2 regions of the Microbulbifer epialgicus genome follow, and region 1 is predicted to be linked to the other one. Evidence: predicted binding sites of a transcription regulator. Region 1 holds the regulator's gene; the other holds the start of a gene.
What was found. The regulator PhoB, encoded in region 1, activates phosphate uptake and scavenging genes when phosphate is short. The targets are predictions, from matches to a motif close to TGTCATAAANNTGTAACA.
Positions count from the first base shown of each region.

Region 2: a site for PhoB is predicted at 6,908-6,925, ahead of ACCI49_RS06725 (phosphatase PAP2 family protein). Genes of this name have one in related genera too.

Region 1 is NZ_JBGMEK010000008.1:34,526-44,267, forward strand. It holds gene ACCI49_RS05600 (M48 family metalloprotease) at 1-1,141, opposite strand, end outside; gene ACCI49_RS05605 (DUF4265 domain-containing protein) at 1,211-1,690, shown strand; gene yaaA (peroxide stress protein YaaA) at 1,841-2,617, shown strand; gene ACCI49_RS05615 (DUF938 domain-containing protein) at 2,614-3,228, shown strand; gene ACCI49_RS05620 (hypothetical protein) at 3,228-3,587, shown strand; gene phoR (phosphate regulon sensor histidine kinase PhoR) at 3,613-4,938, opposite strand; gene phoB (phosphate regulon transcriptional regulator PhoB) at 5,063-5,767, opposite strand; gene ubiA (4-hydroxybenzoate octaprenyltransferase) at 5,877-6,719, opposite strand; gene ACCI49_RS05640 (chorismate--pyruvate lyase family protein) at 6,786-7,370, opposite strand; gene ACCI49_RS05645 (dicarboxylate/amino acid:cation symporter) at 7,517-8,836, shown strand; gene recG (ATP-dependent DNA helicase RecG) at 8,848-9,742, opposite strand, start outside.
Region 2 is NZ_JBGMEK010000010.1:26,236-35,977, reverse strand. It holds gene ACCI49_RS06760 (DUF3106 domain-containing protein) at 1-125, shown strand, start outside; gene ACCI49_RS06755 (glycine zipper 2TM domain-containing protein) at 215-787, shown strand; gene ACCI49_RS06750 (PepSY domain-containing protein) at 853-1,170, shown strand; gene ACCI49_RS06745 (response regulator transcription factor) at 1,212-1,886, shown strand; gene ACCI49_RS06740 (ATP-binding protein) at 1,899-3,251, shown strand; gene ACCI49_RS06735 (acyl-CoA dehydrogenase family protein) at 3,285-5,087, opposite strand; gene ACCI49_RS06730 (MJ1255/VC2487 family glycosyltransferase) at 5,255-6,328, opposite strand; gene ACCI49_RS06725 (phosphatase PAP2 family protein) at 6,325-6,831, opposite strand; gene ACCI49_RS06720 (saccharopine dehydrogenase family protein) at 7,061-8,128, opposite strand; gene ACCI49_RS06715 (DUF1653 domain-containing protein) at 8,273-8,512, opposite strand; gene ACCI49_RS06710 (DUF3301 domain-containing protein) at 8,527-8,847, opposite strand; gene ACCI49_RS06705 (SDR family oxidoreductase) at 8,902-9,597, shown strand.

The DNA.
Region 1 (9,742 bases):
CATAACCGGTTTCCAGATAGCGAAGGGAGCGGCTTAGGTCTCGCTCGGCGGATGTATAGTCCTTGAGTTGTGCACTCGCCATTCCGCGTTTTAACCAGTGGGAAAACAGCGCTGGGTTTTTCTGTACTGCGCGGTCGTAGGCTTTGTGAGCGTCGGAGTATTGTTTTTTCTGCGCCAGCAAATCACCTTCCAGGGCGAAGAAAGCTGCTTCCTTGGGTTGCTGCTTTTGTGCTTTGCGCACAAGGCTGAGGGCACTTCCATATTGTTTTTTACTCGCCGCCTCCAGTGCATCATCATAATTTTTATAGGCATCGGCATCGCGTTTCAATTGAGCAATCGCTTTTTGATAGGCATCTCGATTGGTGACGCCCTTGGGTAGTGCTTTGCTATGTTCAATATTTGCTGTAACCCGGGATTGTGACGGGGGATGGCTGGCGAATAGTGCTTCCAGTCCGTTGCTCTGGCGGCCCTGGGAGAGCTCGACAAATTTCCGCTGCAGGCGTACAGCACCCAGGGGATCATAGCCGGCGGCGGCCATATATTTCATCCCGTATTCATCTGATTCCAGCTCGTTGCCACGGCCGTAGCGCGCAATATAGGCAGAGCCGCCCAGTTGGCTGCCGGTGGATATCAAGTCTCCGTAAGCGGAATCTTTGGTTGCTGCACCGAGCACTGCGAGCCCGGCACCCAGTACCTGCTGTTGGGACATGGCAGTTGCCGAATGGCGTGCGGCAGCATGAACTATTTCGTGGCCCAGCACTGCGGCCAGTTCGGCCTCATCTTCAAGTAATATCAATAGCCCCCTGTTGATAGCGATTTTGCCTCCCGGCAATGCCCAGGCATTGGGTACAGAGTTATTTAGAACGACGAATTCATAGGGGAGCTGAGGCCGGTCGGAAACCCGTGCCAACTTTTGTCCCACTCTGTTCACATAGTCCTGCAAGCTGGGGTCTATGGTGTATTGCCCACCCTGCTGCTGCTGGTTGATAGGGTACTGTTGCTGCCCCAGGCTTAGCTCTTGCTGGGGTGAGACCAGTGAGAATTGCTGTTCACCGGTTACTGGGTTGACGACGCAACCACTGAGAATTGAGGTTGCTACGAATGCCGCAGCAGCGAATAAAGTCTGGTTGCGCGAGATCATTGCCTGCCTCCCTGTATAATGCTGAGTATTTAGCGATCACCCATTGTACACAGTCCGGGAAGAGAGGTTATGACAGCACTACAGGTAATCGAGTTGTTTGCGGGTACCAACCCCGATGGCGAACCAGTGGTGGAGCGCCTGCAGGTGCGCATCAACGAGGACGACAGCTGTCAGCTGGTACGCTCGCCTGCATTTATCAAAGGCATCGCCAGTGGCGACAGCATCAAAGTGGACAAGGATACCCAGCAGTTTGAGCTGGTAAAGCGTTCCGGCAACCTGGCGATCCGCGTGTTTTGCCGCGGAGATAGCGCAGAGCTTTCAGATAAATTGACCCCGCAGCTAGAGAAACTTGGAGGTGAATTGGATCTGGAAGTTCCGCGTATGCTGGTTTACAGCATTCATGTCAGCTGTGGGTTCGATAAGATTGAAAAGATCCTCAATAATGCCTGCGATGGGGCCAACAGTGTCTGGTATTACGGCAACGTGTATGATCCCAAGGATGGCCAGACACCGTTAAACTGGTGGCAGGATATTCTAAAGCCGGAATAGTTTCGGCCGGCATGAGCTGAGGGTTAATGACAATAGTTGCTGCCCCATTGTGATAAGAGAGCCGGGCAAATTTTCAGGCATACCCAGATTCGCGATTGGGTATGAATGTCGCTGGCAGTGATGGCTAGGCAGAAGAAAGTAAGGTATCCGATGTTAATAGTGATTTCTCCCGCGAAAACGCTGGATTACGAGAGCGAAATTCCGGAATTGGAGACCACCCAGCCGGAGTTTCTCAAGGAGTCCGCAGCACTGATCAAAGAGTTGCGTGAACTCAGCCCACCGCAGATTTCCAGTCTGATGAAAATTTCTGACAAGCTGGGAGTCCTGAATTACGATCGATTCCAGTCATGGAAGCGGCCTTTTACGGCTAAGAATGCACGAGCGGCACTGCTCGCTTTTAAAGGCGATGTGTATACCGGGCTAGATGCAGGATCTATGGGCAAGCGCGATTTCGGCTATGCACAAAAACATCTGCGTATGTTGTCGGGGCTCTACGGTATCCTGCGCCCGCTGGACTTGATGCAGCCCTACCGCCTGGAAATGGGCACCAAGTTTGAGAATTCCCGCGGCAAGAACCTGTATGAATTTTGGGGAGAGCAGATTACCGAGGCCCTCAATAAGCAGCTACACAGCGTCAAGAGCCGTGAGTTGGTTAACCTCGCCTCCAACGAGTACTTCAAGTCGGTTAAGCCCAAGATGCTCGATGCCAAGGTCGTAACCCCACACTTTAAGGACTTAAAGAACGGCGAATATAAAATGATCAGTTTTTTCGCTAAGAAGGCACGGGGTATGATGAGTCGCTGGGCCATTGATCAGCGGGTAAAAAAGGCGGAAGACCTCAAAGGTTTTGATGTGGCGGGCTACAGCTATAGCCCGCAAATGTCTGGTGAGCGCGATTGGGTATTTACTCGGGATGAGGCGCAATGAGCGAACCTAGCCTGCCGGATGCGCCCTCTTGCGCGCGCAACCGAGGTCCAATCCTGGAGCAACTGCGCAGACTGCTGGCTAATAGCCGGCAAGTGCTGGAAGTTGGGAGCGGTACCGGGCAGCACGCGGTCTATTTTGCCCCACAATTGCCTCAGTTAACCTGGCAGACTTCTGAGCGCGCGGAGATGTTACCGGGCGTTTGTGCCTGGCTGGAGAAGCAGCCCGCAGAAAACCTGCGAAAGCCCCTTACCCTGGATGTCGATAATGACTGGCCAGAGCTCAGTGCAGATGCGGTCTTTACTGCCAATACCCTGCACATCATGTCGAGAGAATCGGTGGAGCGTTTTTTCCGCAAACTCCCCTCCGTCTTGCAGCCTGGTGGCCAGCTAATTGTCTACGGCCCCATGAAAATTGATGGGACTTTTATCGGACCGAGCAATGCCGAATTTGACCAGTGGCTGAAGGAGCGCAACCCAGCCAGTGGTATCCGCGACCTGGAGTGGCTGGACCAGCTTGCCGAAAATAGTGGCATGTTTCGCGAAGAATTAAATTTCCTGCCGGCCAACAATCAGCTGGTGGTCTGGCGCAAAAATGATAATAAGGAGAAATGATGCCTGCGTGGTTTGAAGTGACGATAATTGTGGCCTTTGCCATTGGTGCGGTTTTCTTTTTTGCCAAATACCGCGAAACTGCCGCCGCCCTGCACGAGAGTGAGCGCATGAAAGCGCGGCTTTCCAATGACTTGAATCGCTATAAGGATGTGCCCCGCCTGCGCGCTCTGCGCGATGCTCTGTTAGGTGCCAAACCTCTGCCTACAGATGACGATGGCAATGAGCACCTGCTGTTACGCGATGGGGACTTGCAGCTGCACCATCTGATCCTGCGTCGGGAGAGCACTCCGGTGAACGAGGAAGATGAAATTAGCTATACGAAAAATGGTGAACAGGTGAGGCTGCAGGAGTTCGAGTAGCCTTAACTGGTACCTTGGGGAAGTGTCAGGTACCTGCTACTTCTCCATAATTATTCTCTATTTTTGTATCTACTTTGCTCGCAGGGAAGTGCAAAATGAAAGTGCTGCCCTGGGCCGGAATGCTCTTTACACTCATTTCACCACTGTGGCGTAGTAGTACATGCTTGACGATAGCCAGCCCCAGGCCGGTACCGCCGCTATCCCTCGAGCGACCGGGATCGACCCGGTAGAAGCGCTCTGTCAGGCGCGGAATATGGATTGGATCAATGCCAATCCCCTGATCTTCGACGCTGAAATGGCCGCCACGACTATCCTGCCACCAGCGCAGTCGGATTTCTCCATCTGCCGGGCTGTACTTCACTGCGTTCAGCACCAAGTTGGCGAAGGCGCTGTGTAGCTCACTGGCATCGCCGCGGATACTACTGTGGCCCTCGCATTGCACCTCAATTTGGTGGCGACCACCACTGAAGCTGCGTGCTTCCCGTGCTACCCGTTCCATCAGCTCATTAACGTCCACGGGTATATCGCCACCACTGCGCTCCGAGGTTTCCAAGCGCGCCAGCAGTAGCAGGTCGTTGACCAGTGTGGTCATACGGACGGCCTGCTCCTCCATTTGTGCCAAAGGGCGCTGCCACGCGGGTGGTGCCATATCACTGCCTTGCAGGGTCTCCAGGTAGCCGGCGATCACTGTTAATGGAGTGCGTAGCTCGTGGGAAACATTGGCGACGAAGTCGCGACGCATCTGCTCGAGATTATGCAGGCGGGTGATATCGCGCACGATAACCAGCGCCTCATCCTGACCATAACGGGTGACTTCCAGCTGTAGGCGCAGTGCCTCATTACCTGGGGCAGGTAGGGTGAGAGGTTCACGCGAGTCGCTGTCTTCGTTGTGCATATAACTGACGAAGCCGGGGTCACGCACAAAATTGACCAGGGATTGCCCGGCATCACTGGTCTGCAGGCCGAGGAGTTCACCGGCGGCGGGGTTCCACCAAGCCAGGTGGTCACCATTTTCCAGGGCCACTATGCCTTCGCGCAGGGCGCTGGTGCTATCCTGTACCCGACGAAGCATGGCGTGCAGCTTTTGTTTTTCACGACGGTGGCGGCGCTGCATACGATAGAAATCATCGTAAATCTCGCCCCAGACTCCGAATGCGGTGGGGGCGGGTCCGCGCCGGCCATTGGCCAGCCAGCGGTTGAAGCGGTGTTGCTGCCAAAGCACGGATATCAGGTAAGCGGCCAGGCCTGCAATCAATGCGAGTGACCAGTTGCCTGAAGTGAAACCGAGAATGGTGCAGCCCAGAGCGATAACTACAAATCGTGAAAATTCGCCGATACTGCGATCCAACATAGCGTTGCCGTGTTACCTGACGGAGGACTGTGTCCTTCCCGCACTCAATACATCGTGGAACCCCGCGGTTTTTGAAAAATGACCACAGGTTTCCGTGGGAGTCAGTGCCGACCCAAGGGGATTGTCACACTTTTTCGACAGTTTGCACAGAAAATCGATAACCTGTGCCGCGCACCGTCTGGATATAGCGGTCGTGACCGTCCATCGCCAGGGCTTTGCGCAGGCGGCGAATATGCACGTCTACGGTGCGTTCCTCCACGTATACATTGCCCCCCCAGACATGATCCAGCAACTGCGTGCGTGTGTAGGCGCGCTCTTGGTGGGAAAGGAAGAAGGTCAGCAGACGGAATTCCGTGGGACCCATATCCACAGGCAGTCCCTGAATGGTGACCCTGTGGCTGAGGGGGTCCAGCACCAGATTGCCGGCGCTCAAGGGGTCTTCTGGTGTGGCAGGACCGGCGCGACGCAGTACCGCTTTGAGACGCGCAACCAGCTCACGAGGAGAAAAGGGCTTGGTGATATAGTCGTCGGCGCCCGTCTCTAACCCTTTGATTTTATTATCTTCCTCGCCTTTGGCAGTAAGCATGATGATGGGTACGGAAGTCGTCAGTTCGTCGCGCTTAAGACGCCGGGCCAGTTCGACACCGGAGACGTCCGGCAGCATCCAATCCAGCAGGATCAAGTCTGGTTTCTCATCAATGACCAGGGCGTGGGCTTCCTGGGCATTCTCCGCTTCGAGGCAGCGATAGTTGGCCATTTCCAGCGCGACCCGCAGCATATCGCGTACTGGGGCCTCGTCATCGACAATCAAGATCGTTTTACTGTGCATTTGCCTGCCATGCCCGCTCTGTTGTCAGGATTTCCCGGTTATGGCCGGGGATTAAACGGGATTTATATGACAAATATATGACGGTTGCTTGCTGTCTCCCAGTCAAAGGCTAATTCGACAGATAGTGCAGGGAAATTCCGCCGAATATCGCCAATCCCACCCAGTTATTGTTGAGAAAAGCCTGAAAGCAAGCTCCTCTTAACCGGTCGCGTATCAACCACTGCTGATAGGCAAAGAGCCCGGCTACTGCGATCAGTGACAGGTAATAAATGGCTCCCAGGTTAAAGCGCTGACCGATAAACAGTAGGGCTATCAGTACCAGAAGCTGAAGGGTCGCCGTCATGGCTTTATCCATCTCCCCAAACAGAATTGCTGTGGATTTGACCCCGATTTTCAGGTCATCATCCCGATCCACCATGGCGTAAAAGGTGTCGTAACACAGGGTCCAGAGGAGGTTTGCGGTATACAGCAGCCACGCCTGGGGGGGGATTTCTCCGGTGACTGCGGCGAAGGCCATGGGGATTCCCATACTAAAGGCGGCGCCCAGCACAACCTGCGGCAAGTGCGTATAGCGCTTGGCAAATGGGTAGCAAAAGGCCAGTCCCAATGCCAGCAACGATAGCAGAATGGTCAGTTTGTTGGTGGTCAGTACCAGGGCAAACGCCACCAGGCTGAGCCCGGCAAACAAACCCAGAGCAGCGCGAGGTGTGATGGCGCCGCTGGCCAGGGGTCTCTCTGCAGTACGTTTTACACGGCCGTCAATTTCGCGATCCGCGAAGTCGTTTACCGCGCAGCCGGCAGCACGCATCAAGATGACTCCAAAAGTGAATACTGCAAACAGGTGCAACCCCGGCCAGCCACCAGCAGCGAGCCACAGTGCTGCCCAGGTGGGCCATAAAAGCAGGAGTGAGCCGATAGGCTTGTCCATTCTCGCCAACTGCCAATAGGGCATCACTGAAGGCCAGCGGGTAGCAATCTGTTGGCTGATCACGGTGGACTCTCTCCTCTCTCCAGGTGTCTAGTTATTGATTACAGTTGCTGTGGGAGGCCCTTCAGGTTGGAAGGCCGAGAGGAAAGTCTCGGCTACCAACAGAGGCTTATCCCGCAGCCAGAAAGTTGAGCGTCGTCCCCAGGCATTTTCATGCTCACCGCAGAGCACCTCTGGCTGAAGCCTGGGGTTGCGTTGCAGGCGATTAAATTGGATGTCGCTACGGCGAATTCCCGGTTCGCTGAACAACAATTCCCCCAGCGGCTGGTCATTCAGACTGCGCAAATTGCGGGACTTGCCCTGCAGGCTGCGTAAGGGCAGTACACTGCGTGCATAGACCCAAGGCTGGCCACGGCCATACAGCAGTACTTCTCTTACCAGGGCACGGCTGTGCTCATGCAGTTTGAGTACATGGCATTCCTCTGCACGGGGGAGTTGCCAGCCCTGGTTGAGTACCTTTACGTGAAAATCCCCATCGCTCAGATGTTTTAAGGCGGCAGTCAGCGAACCCGAATATTCCAGCCAGGGTAATAGCGGCGCAGGGGGCTGAGGCTGTGTCGCTTCTAGTGGCTGCCCACGCCAATCGCCGGTGGGTACATATGGAGATTGGTGCAACGATAACTCCGCAGTCTGGAAAAGAGGGCATTGTACCTTGCCCGCTGGCGGCTGGCCTCACCCTGTTGCACTTTTGCTCCCTGGGGCGGCAATGGATATAGTGCTCGCTGCAATGAAAACAACGAATCTATAGAGAGAAGCTTGTTATGGGGCTTACTACCAAAATTTTGGTGGGGATGATTGCCGGCATTATTCTGGGAGTCTTGTTCAATTTCCTGAACAGCAGCCAGTTGCTTGGTGCGGGTGTGACCAATGCCATCAATCTCTATCTGACCGAGGGCCTGTTTGACATTATCGGTCGTATCTTTATCGCCTCGCTGAAGCTGATGGTGGTACCGCTGGTGCTGGTTTCCTTGATCAGTGGCGCCTGTGCACTCTCAGAGGGAAGCCGTATCGGGCCGTTGGCGGGCAAAACGGTTCTGCTCTATATGCTGACCACAGCGGTGGCTATCACTCTGGCTCTGTGTCTGGCACTGGTATTCCAGCCCGGTATCGGTGTGAACGAGGCTGCAGCTGCGGCAAGCTCTACTTTCCAGCCAAAAGAGTCTCCGCCGCTGTCCGATGTGCTGGTAAATATTTTCCCCACAAATCCAGTGGCAGCGATGGCCGAAGGCAATATGCTGCAGATTATCGTATTTGCCCTGTTGATGGGGTATGCCATCTCCCGTTGCGGAGAACCAGGCCAGCGAATCGCGGCCTTCTTTAACGACCTCAACACGGTTGTACTGCGCATGGTTGGGGTACTGATGGTTTTTGCACCCTACGGAGTTTTTGCGCTATTGGCGAAAACCTTTGCGGACCTGGGTTTTGGCGGTTTGCTTCAGCTTGGGAAGTATTTCCTGGTGGTGTTAGGTGCCCTGCTCTTGCACGCTCTGGGAGTTTATTCGATTTTGTTGAAGCTGCTGAGCGGTCTCAACCCGCTGGAGCTGCTCAAGAAAATGCGTTCCACCATGGTATTTGCCTTTAGCACTGCCTCTTCTGCGGCCACCATTCCGGTAACCTTGTCGACGGTAGAGAAGCGCTTAGGGGTAGATAACAAGGTTGCCGCCTTTACCGTGCCTCTCGGTGCGACAATCAATATGGATGGCACCGCAATCATGCAGGGGGTTGCCACGGTCTTTATTGCCCAGTTCTTTGGTGTGGAGATTGGCCTTACCGGTTACCTGACCGTGATTATTACTGCGACCCTGGCCTCTATCGGGACTGCTGGAGTACCCGGTGTGGGCCTGATTATGCTGGGTATGGTACTGCAACAGGTGGGTTTGCCGCTGGAGGGGATCGCCATAGTAATTGGCGTCGATCGCCTGCTGGATATGGTGCGCACGGCTGTGAATATCACTGGCGACGCGGTGGTGAGCAGCGTGGTGGCGAAGAGTGAGGGCGCGTTGGACGAGGAGACTTACTACGACTCGAACTATGACAGTGTGAGTATCAATGATTCACAAAACACCATAGGCGCCCATTGAGGCGCTTTCCATTAGGCTTCGGCAAAACGGGGCTTGTTCTGTAGCCAGCGCTTAATCAGCTGGCGCCGCATCTCTTGGTCCAGCACCGGAGATGCGGCAATCCTCTGTACTTGTGGCAATAAATCAGCATCTCTCTGAAGGTCGGCGATGCGGTGTTGGATCTCACCGGTCTGGCGGGTGCCGAGTATTTCACCCGGGCCACGCAGGCGCAGGTCTTCCTCCGCGATAGCAAAACCGTCACTGTGCTGGCGTAGGGCCTGCAAACGTGCGCGCCCATTTTGCGATAAAGGTGTGCCGTAGAGTAAAACACAGTGGCTGGCGATAGAGCCGCGCCCCACTCGACCGCGCAGCTGGTGCAGCTGCGCCAAGCCGAGCCGCTCAGGGTTTTCGATAATCATCAAGCTGGCGTTGGGCACATCCACCCCCACCTCGATTACTGTGGTGGCTACTAACAGGTCCACTTCCCCTGCCTTAAAAGCGCTCATCACCTGATCTTTCTGTTCCGGCTTGAGGCGCCCGTGTACCAGCGCCACGCGCACGCCATCCAGCATCTCTGCCAGCTCTTCTGCCGTGGATTCCGCTGCCTGAGCCTGCAGGCTCTCGGATTCCTCGATCAGAGTGCAGACCCAGTAGGCCTGACGGCCCGCGGCAATGGCGCTGTGCACTCGCTCCATCACTTGGTCTCGGCGATCATTGGAAATTGCCACGGTACTAATGGGCTGCCTCCCCGGCGGTAACTCATCAATGATGGAACAGTCCAGGTCGGCAAAGGCGGACATGGCCAGGGTGCGAGGGATTGGGGTTGCGGTCATGATCAACTGATGAGGCTGCAGCCGGCCGGTGGCACCGCTGGCAGCGCCCTTCTCACGAAGCTCCAGGCGCTGGCGTACACCGAAGCGGTGCTGT
Region 2 (9,742 bases), on a different contig from region 1:
CGGAACAGCGCCGCCAACTACGGGAGAGGTGGCGGGACAGCGAGGGCGATAGGCGACGGGCCGGTCGGGGCGAAAGGCAGCGGTTGGAGCGCCGCCAGAGGCGGGGTGAGATCGAGAAAGGGTGACACTTTTTGCCTTGTTTAGTTTAATTCAGCGTCTATTCAGATCATTTTATTTAATCTGGCACCCGTTGATGAATAACGGGAGATAGGTTGTGCAACTCTTCAAGCAGTTTATCGCAGGAGCGGCCGTCGCCGCATTGGTAGGTCTCAGCGCGACTGCCAAGGCGGGACCAACAGGTTACCCAGACGCCTACGGCGTTGACAGTTACGACTTTGCCCGAGTCACTGATGTCACCCCTGTGTATACCGATATTGAGGTTCGCACCCCGCGCACAGAGTGTCGCGATGAGCAGGTAATGTATCGTGAACCCGCCTCTCCGGCGGGAACTTTGGTCGGTGGTCTGCTCGGCGCCGCTGTAGGCAACAGCCTCGGCGGGCGCGGTCATCATGGCCGCTATCACCATCGCGGTGGACACCGCGGCGGTGCTACCGTTGCCGGCGCTGTTGTGGGGGCCTTGGTGGGTCACCAGATCAGTCGCGCCAATGCTCAGACTTATTACACCACTGAGTCCCACTGTCGGGTTGTGGACGAATTCAGCATGCGTAGGGAATTAGTCGGATACGATGTGCGCTATCGGTATAATGGTCAGATTTATCTGACTCGCACTGATCATCATCCGGGAGATAGAATCCGGGTTCGCGTCGCAGTCTCTCCGGCATTTTGAGTCGGGGAGAGCGCGGCCGAAAAGAGTTAAAGGTGGAAAATTTGGACATCCACAGGAGCCGCACCGTGAAACTAAGCCGTAATTTGATCCGGCCTATTCTCGTCATTTTCACACTATTCCCAGGGCTGTGCATCGCCTCTTTACAGGGCCTGCCGGCCTACGAGAGAGAAAGTTACAGGTACGAGTACCTACGGGTGCAGGATGGAGAGATCTCCCGCAAACAGGCAGCATCCATTGTGAAGCGTCGCTACGGCGGCAAAATATTGTCCATCTCTGAAACTCGCCGGCAGGGCCAGACGGTGTATCGGGTGAAGGGGCTTTCGGATAAGAGTCAGGTCTATGTGGTCTATGTGGACAAGCAGAGCGGTCGTATCTCCCGTTAAAGGGCCGCAATCCATAGGCACACAGTATTAAGGGAAAGACTATGCGCGCACTACTAGTTGAAGATGAAACTCTACTGCGACAGCAGCTGGCAGAGTCCCTTCGCGGTGCCGGGTACACCGTTGATGAAGCTCCAGATGGAGAGGAAGCCCTCTACTTGGGCCGTGAATACCCATACGACATTGCCGTGATGGATCTGGGCCTGCCGAAAATGGACGGCATCCAAGTGATCCGTACCCTGCGCGGTGAAGATAAACACTTCCCGATTCTGATTCTCACTGCTCGTGGCCACTGGCAGGAGCGGGTGGCTGGCCTTGAAGCCGGTGGTGACGACTACCTGGTGAAACCATTCCACACAGAGGAACTGCTGGCTCGCCTCAATGCGCTGGTGCGCCGTTCCGCCGGTTTTTCGTCCCCCAACATCAAAGCTGGCCCCATCTTGCTGGATACGAGTTCCCAGCGCGTTACTGTGAATGAGGCAGAACTGGAACTGACCTCTTTTGAGTACAAGGTACTTGAATACCTAATGCTGCACCCGGATGAAGTGGTTTCGAAAACTACCCTCACCGAGCATATTTACGAACAGGACTGCGATCGTGACAGCAACGTAATTGAGGTTTTTATCGGTCGTCTGCGCAAGAAGTTTGATACTGCAGCGCAGCTAAAGCCCATCGAAACCCTGCGTGGGCGTGGCTATCGCTTTGTCGCTCCCCAGTGATTGCCATTTTAAATGCGTTTTTTCTCTTATTGGTTGAATTCCCTCAAAGGCCGACTGGCACTGGTGACAAGCCTGGTGCTGATCGGCTTTGTCCTACTTATTTCCGGAGTACTTGAACACGCCTACCGCACCTCCCTTGATGAAGCCAAGCAACGGGAATTACAGCTGTATATCTACACCTTGTTGGCCCTGGCGGAGCCTGAGGGCGAAAGCCTGGTGCTACCGCCGGAATTGCCTGAACAGCGCTTTAATCAGCCGGACTCTGGCCTAGTTGGTGTGGTATTGGACGGTGGGGGACAGATTATCTGGCGTTCAGAGTCGGCCCTGGCCATGCCGGATCTGCAGTTTTATCCGCTGCCCCAGGGACAGCAGTCCTATATGCGGATTGCCCTGCCTGGGGATGATACAAATTACAGCAGTTTTCGCCAGGGTGTGGCCTGGGGACTGGAAAATGAAAACCCTTTTACCTTCGTTGTGCTGGAGGATGCAGGGCCACTCAAGGCACAGGTGGGACAGTTTCGCTCCACTATGTGGCATTGGCTGGGGGTGGGAGCGCTGCTACTGATCCTGGCGCAGTGGCTGGTTTTGCGCTGGGGATTTGCGCCTTTGAATGCGCTGGCGAATGCATTGAAGGATATGCAGCAAGGTGGCAGTGATCGACTTGAGGGTAATTTTCCGCGAGAACTGCGCCCCCTCACTGATAATCTGAACTTGCTGATTGAAAATGAACGCCGCCAGCGGGAGAAGACCCGCCATACACTGGCCGATTTGGCCCACAGCCTGAAGACTCCTTTAGCTGTGCTGAAGGGACTTAGCCTGGAGGGGAATTCCAAGGCTGCAAGCAAAACACTGGTGGATCAGGTACAGCGTATGGACAGCATTATTAGCTACCAGCTGCAGCGTGCGGTTACCAGTTCACCCAAATCAATTCTTCGCGGTATCCCGGTGGCGCCGCTCCTGGATAAAATTCTGGATGCCCTGGAAAAAGTCTATCGCAGCAAACCTAGTGATGTGCGCAGCCAGTGCAGCGAGCGGGCCCTGTTTTATGGGGATGAGGGCGATTTGATGGAGCTTCTCGGTAACTTGCTGGACAATGCTTACAAATACGGTAATGGTGAAGTAAAAGTCACTATTGAGAATGCCGAAGGTGGACGTAAGCTGACGATTAGTGTGAGTGATAACGGGTCCGGACTCGATCGTAAAAAGTGGCAGGAAGTCACCCAGCGCGGGGTGCGTGCCGACCAGCAGCAGCCGGGGCAGGGCATTGGCCTTGCGGTGGTTATGGATATCGTCGAAAGTTATCAGGGGTGTATCAGTGCAATGCCTTTACCTCAGGGGGGGACGGAAATTACAGTGGTTTTGTAATTTCCGTGTACAAGTCAATGGACAGTTTATTATTTAGAACCAGCTCTCCTGCATATCAAATGGAATAGAGTTGCCACTTTTCAACAATGTTATAGATTGCTGAATGTTTGGCAGCTCCCACTCAAAGTAAAAGCGCGCGGTGTGTATCTTGCCGCAATAGAAGTGCTTGTCCTCCTCGCCGGGATTATTCTCCAGTGCTTTTTCCGCAACGATGGCCTGGCGTAGCCAGATCCAGGCAACCAATACGCAGCCAAAAACATCCAGATATAAAGTAGCGTTGCTGAGGCCGCGATCCACGTTTTCCTGCAATTGCCCAAAGAGGGCCATTCCGGTTTCATCCAGTTTGCCAAGGGATTCCTCCAGGGCGTTGGCCATGGATTGCAAACTTTCCTTGTCGCGGGCCCGCATTATCGTATCGCGAATTTCGGCCTGCATCATCTGGTAAGCAGCGAGATTTTGTGCCGGCACTTTGCGTGCGAGCAGATCTAGCGCGTGTATGCCCTCGGTACCTTCATGAATGGCATTCAACCGGTTGTCCCGGTAGAGCTGCTCCAGAGGGAATTCGCGGATATAGCCGGCCCCACCAAGGACCTGGATTGCCAGCTCATTGGCTTTCAAGCAATACTTGGAAGGCCAGGATTTGACCACTGGGGTAAGTAGGTCGAGTAGGGTAGCAGCATTCTGGCGCTGTTCCTCGGTAGGGGCGGTGTGTTGATCCTCATATAAGGAAGTAGCGTAGATGCTCAATCCCAACCCGCCCTCGGAATAGGCTTTTTGCATCAACAACATTCGGCGCACGTCAGCATGCTGGATAATGGGGATCTGCTTTGAACCGGGATCACGGTTGGAGGGCAGGCGGCCCTGCGGGCGCTCTTTGGCATAATTCAGAGAGTAGATGTAGCCCTGATAGCCAAGTACTGAGGCGCCGGCGCCAACGCTGATACGGGCCTCGTTCATCATCTGGAACATATACTTTAGCCCCTGGTGCGGCTCGCCAATCAGGTAGCCGACAGCCCCTTCGCGCTCCCCAAAGCTCAGCACAGTAGAAGTAGTGTTGCGGTACCCCATCTTGTGCAGTAGGCCGGCCAGCTTTACATCATTGCGCTCACTTACCTGGCCGTTTTCATCCAAAAGGAATTTGGGTACCAGGAAAAGGGAGATACCTTTGACTCCGGCAGGAGCCCCTTTGATTTTTGCAAGCACCAGATGCACGATATTTTCAGTCAGGGACTGGTCACCGCCGGAGATAAACATTTTCTGGCCGCGAATGCGGTAACTGCCATCTTCGGCGGGCTCGGCGCTGGTGCGGATATCGGCGAGTGCGGAACCCTGATCCGGCTCTGTCAGTGCCATAGTGCCGGCAAAGCGGCCATCTATCATTTGCGGTAGGAACTGTGCCTTAAGTGAATCGTTGGCAAAAGAGCGAATAAGGTTAGCGGCGCCGATGGTTAAGAATGGATAACTGGCACTGGCGATATTTGCGGCGCTTATATAAGCAAGGGAGGTGCGCATTATAATTTCTGGAAGTTGCATGCCTCCCTCATCGAAATCGCAGTGGGCGGCGAGGAATCCAGCTTCGGCAAAGGTGTCCCAGGATTGCTTGGTTTCTTCAATCAGGTGTACCTTTTCTCCATCAAAGCTGGGCTCATTAGAATCTCCTTTGGCATTGTGATTGGCGAAATATTTTTCGGCGATAGTACGTGCTGTTTTTAGAGTTGCATCGAAAATTTCGCGGGAGTGTTCGCTGTAGCGCGATCTTTGTAGTAGCGCTTCGGTATCGAGAAATTCATAGAGTAAAAATTCGGTGTCACGTTCGTTGAGCAAAGGATGAGCCATACCTGCCTCGTCATTTATTTTTATGGGGTTTCATCGCTTTGGCGTGGCGACAAAAAATAATAATGGGGTTAAATGCCTGCCGCCAGAGCTGGTCACAAGTTAATGCCCAGTTATCCTGCTGGGCAATGACTTATTGTGTGAATGCACTTGGCGATATGGGGAGGGGGTTACTCGGAGACACGTTGGTAGGCGGCGGCACGGCCATTGTTAGGGTTCGGAATCACTTTACGCCAAAGTGAATCGGCGAGCTTAGCAGGTGATTGCTTGCAACCGCCGGCTATCCAGCTCGCGATGGTCTCTGCTACATTCGGCCACTGGATGCGAAGTGGAGGTGGCAGATTCTCCAGCCAGTTTTCGATATTTCGGGCATCAATATGTGGGACTACTGCGGCAAGGCGCAATTGTTCCAGCGCCTTTGCGTTGGCTTCCTGCTCAAATTGAGCGGCGAGGGGGCGACTCAGAATGGGTTTGCCCAAAGCTAGGGCTTCGGCCAATAGTTCGAAGCCACTATTGCAGATGACTGCCTTGGCGTTTGCCAGGTCTTGCTGGAATCCGGTAGTGGAGGGCGCCTTGATTTGGATGTTTTTTGTTGTGGGCAAGTTTTCCGGTACTCCGTACACAAGAAATTGTTGATCTACCTTTGAAAGCTCTTCCAGCATTGGGGCTGGGTGCTCGAAGGGCAGGTATACCAGAATATGATTCCCGAAGTCGCTACTAGGCTGCAGGTTTGAAGGGACAATTGGCGGTAGTATAGGTCTATCAAAATGGTGCCAGTGCAGCCCCAGGCTTTTTTCTGTTGGCGCAAAGGCGCGCAGAATAGTGTGGGATAGCCAGTTAAGCCTGGGCATTGGGATTGAATAAAGGAAGGCGTATTGGTGGCCAATTCCTACACTGGGCTTCTTTTGCAATTTGGCAGCCCAGGCAGTGACGGGTTCGTAGTCACTGACGACCAAATCAAAATCCTTGAGTGGCAGTTCGCGGATATCTCTGATTAAATGGCGCGCCTTTACCTGAGCAACTGTAGCAAGGCTTCTCAGGCGCCCTTCGCGGTGCACAATGGTCATGCCTTCGCGCCACCAGAAGTCACCAAATAGCTCCATGTCAAACAGTTTTTCCTTTGGCCGCCCGGAGAACAGCCACTGAATCTCCAGTTCCGGGTGTTTTTGTAATGCCCTGGCAAGCGTGCGGGAGCGGGCAATATGTCCATTGCCAGTGGCCTGCACACCGTAAAGTATCTTCATAAAAAGACTGCACTCGTAGTTAGTGCGACGCAGGTGCCGAGCAGGGCTCCGGCACAGATGTCGGAAGGAAAGTGTACGCCCAGGCCCACCCGGGCAGCGCCAACCCCGGTGGCCCAGAGGTATCCAATACCCCACATGAGGCTAACCTGTTGGGTCATAAAGGTTATAAACAGAAATGCGGCTGAGGTGTGGCCAGAGGGCAAGCTGAATTTATCGTGGGCGATGATTATTGGGCGCATGCCGGGAATGGCCTGAGGGGGGCGCCGGCGGCGAGCAGTATTCTTGATGGCCCAGTACAAAGAGCGTTCAATGGCTACTCCCGAACAGGCGGCGATAAAGAGCTGCGTGGCGGTATTTAAAATAATATAACTGCCGAGTATGGCAATGGTCAGCCAGCCGTCACCAGACTTGGATAGCCACAGGTAACGTCTGCGCGAGCTGGGGCTTGACGCTCTTTCCAGCATATACAGGACCAGAGACACATCGACACTCTTCAGATTCATGGGTAAGTCTCGCATGCCGACAACATAGAAATTAATTATTGCACGGAGTTGACCAAATGATGTCGCAATAATGAAATCTCAAAAATAGGTAATTTTTACGACTTGTGGAGAGAGGGGTTTGTTTTGGCGGTGATTTCTCTGAAGAATATAATGACAAGTCAATAATTAATGGGCTGCGTCGAAGGACAGGTGGGCAACCTGGGCTGCCCGCGGGGAGAAAAAATATTGCTTATGCGATTCTGATTTCTATATTGCTGGAGCCAGGCAACTTTTCCACCAGCCCAGGGCCGCAGAGCGCTGAAGGAGTGAAATAACCGCCTTCACCAGTGTAAGAGAGGAGAAACTCCATCACTGCCAGAGAGCCCGATACGGTGACGTCGTAGCCATTGGCGGTGAGCACACGACCTACTTTTCGCTCTCCTCGGCGATCATTACGCACTTCTCCCCAGACCCAGGTCTTTTGTCCAGTACGACGCTCTTTATCTGGCCCGTGCACTGACTTTTCTACTTTTGACTTCAGCCAGTTTTGCATCCAGCGGGTGCTCAACAGCCAGCGAATACTGTTCAAGCGCTTCAATTTTTTCGCCCGCTGTGGGCTCATCGGTATATAGGCCTCAATATTCGGGATTCCAGTCGAGTAAAAGGCTGTGGCTACATCTCCCCAGGGGATAGAAACGGCAAACTTGGCGCCGCGGCCAAAATCAATCTCGCGAGTTAGCTCCCCATGGCCGATAGCTTCAATCTTGCCGTTACGGCGTATGGCGCCGCCGGCGCCGAGGCTTTCTATGGAGGTTTTCGCCGTGCCGGGACTGAGGCCTGAGTCTGAGTCAAACCCTAAAGTCAGGTGAGTGGCCGTGGGCATCTTCTTGTGCAATGCTGCTGCCAGACAATCGGTGGGGATCACATCGAAGCCGGTGCCAGGGCACAAAACCACCCCTGCAGCCCTGGCCTCTGCTTCCAGTTTGTGGGCCGCCTCGAACACGGCGATTTCTCCGGTAATGTCCTGGTAGTGGGTTTTCGAATTGATACAGGCTCGCATCATCGGCCCTGCCGTGGTGGAAAAAGGGCCGGCACAATGAATTACCAGATAAATATCTTGCAGGCTACGTTCTAGAGTATCTGTTGACTCAAGGTCAATTACCATGGCCGCCAGATTCAGTTCATCGGTCAGGGGTTGAAGTTTTTGCGGATTGCGCCCGGCGAGAATTGGGCGATAGCCCTGGGCCACAGCTTTTCGTGCAATAAGCTCACCGGTATAGCCGTTTGCACCGTAGATCATGATGTTTTTATTGTTCACCGAGGGTCCTTAAAAGTGGAATTGGGCCTTAGTTCGGGCGGGAAAAGGTTATATCGAGCAGGTGCCCAGGTGCAATTTATTTGACCTTAAGGCCTGTTCGAGCCCTCTCTGTTCTGATTTTCCATCTATTTGATTGGTGGCTGATTATGCTGCAGCCAAATCGCTATCCGTCAGTTCGAAAGCTTTTTCCAATTGAAAGCGGGGCACGGTTTTGCCATTTTTCTGAAGGGTTTCTGTGAACATAGCCAATGGCCGGGCCCAGATTCCGAAATCACCGTACAGGGCACGGTAAGTGACTAGCTTTTCGCCAGTTTCACTATGAGTGGCGATGTGTAGAACTTCGTAAAGGTTTCCTTTGTAATGGCGATACAGGCCGCGTTTCATTCGGGTACTTCCAATTAACTCAAGTGGTGAGGGGACAGCTGTAGCTGCTCGATGCGGCGGCCATGCAGTATGGCGATGCCTGAATATCGGTGTTCTCCAGTGGAGGTAAATTCAAATTCATAACTGCGCTGTAGGCTGATATGGCCGTGGCGATCGCGTTTGAGCCGGGTTCTCACCAGCATAACGGTGTCATCCAGCAGCTGCACACCCAACTGTTTGCAGTGGTTGGAAGCGGCGCGCTTGACCTGTTCCTTTGCCGCCATATTGGCCCAGATATACCAAGCAATGGCTGCCAATAGCAGGAACCAAAAGATATCGCTAGGTGAGTAGTACATGGCTCTATAGTTGCTATGATCGATTTGCGCAAGAATACCATCGAAGGAGTTGAAATGTCTGGCACCATACTAATTACCGGAAGTAATCGCGGCATTGGCTTTGAAATTTGTACCCAGTTCGCGAGCGATGGGTGGAAAGTTTTGGCCTGTTGCAGGGACCTTGATAAGGCTGTTGAGCTCAAGGATCTGGGGAAGCAGTATTCTGAGGTACATCCCATCCAGCTGGACGTAACGGACTATTCACAAATGATTTCCGTGGCTAAGGCGATTCAAGGGGAGCCTATTGATATCCTCTTCAATAATGCCGGTTACTATGGCCCCAAAAGAGTAAGCTTCGGTGGAGTGGATCGTACGGAATGGCGGCGGGTCCTGGAGTCCAACACCATTGCCCCCTACATGATGGCCGAGACTTTCTGTGACAATGTGGCTGCCAGTAGTCATAAGCTAATTGCCATGATGAGCAGCAAGGTGGGTAGTATCGCTGATAATCGCTCTGGCGGGGGCTACATCTACCGGACCTCCAAGACAGCTCTTAACCAAATTGTGAAAAGCTTGGCGATCGATTTGAAGGATCGTGGCATTACTGTGTTGGCATTGCATCCCGGATGGGTAAAAACGGCCATGGGTGGGCCCGAAGCACTTATTTCAGCTGAAGTGAGCGTTAGGGGGTTGAAAAAAATTCTGCTGCAGGCTGAACCGAGTAATAGTGGCCATTTTTACAACTATGACGGCAGTGAGATCCCCTGGTAAGGGCTCCAACTTGTGCAACCTCATTCCTCTGCCGTGTATGTCGCGACTACCCGGGTCGCCAATGTCCCTTTCCATGTACAAATAGTCGCATGACTACATAGTGCTGCTTTTGAGATGCAGTTGCTGCCTGGGAATGGCGCTATAT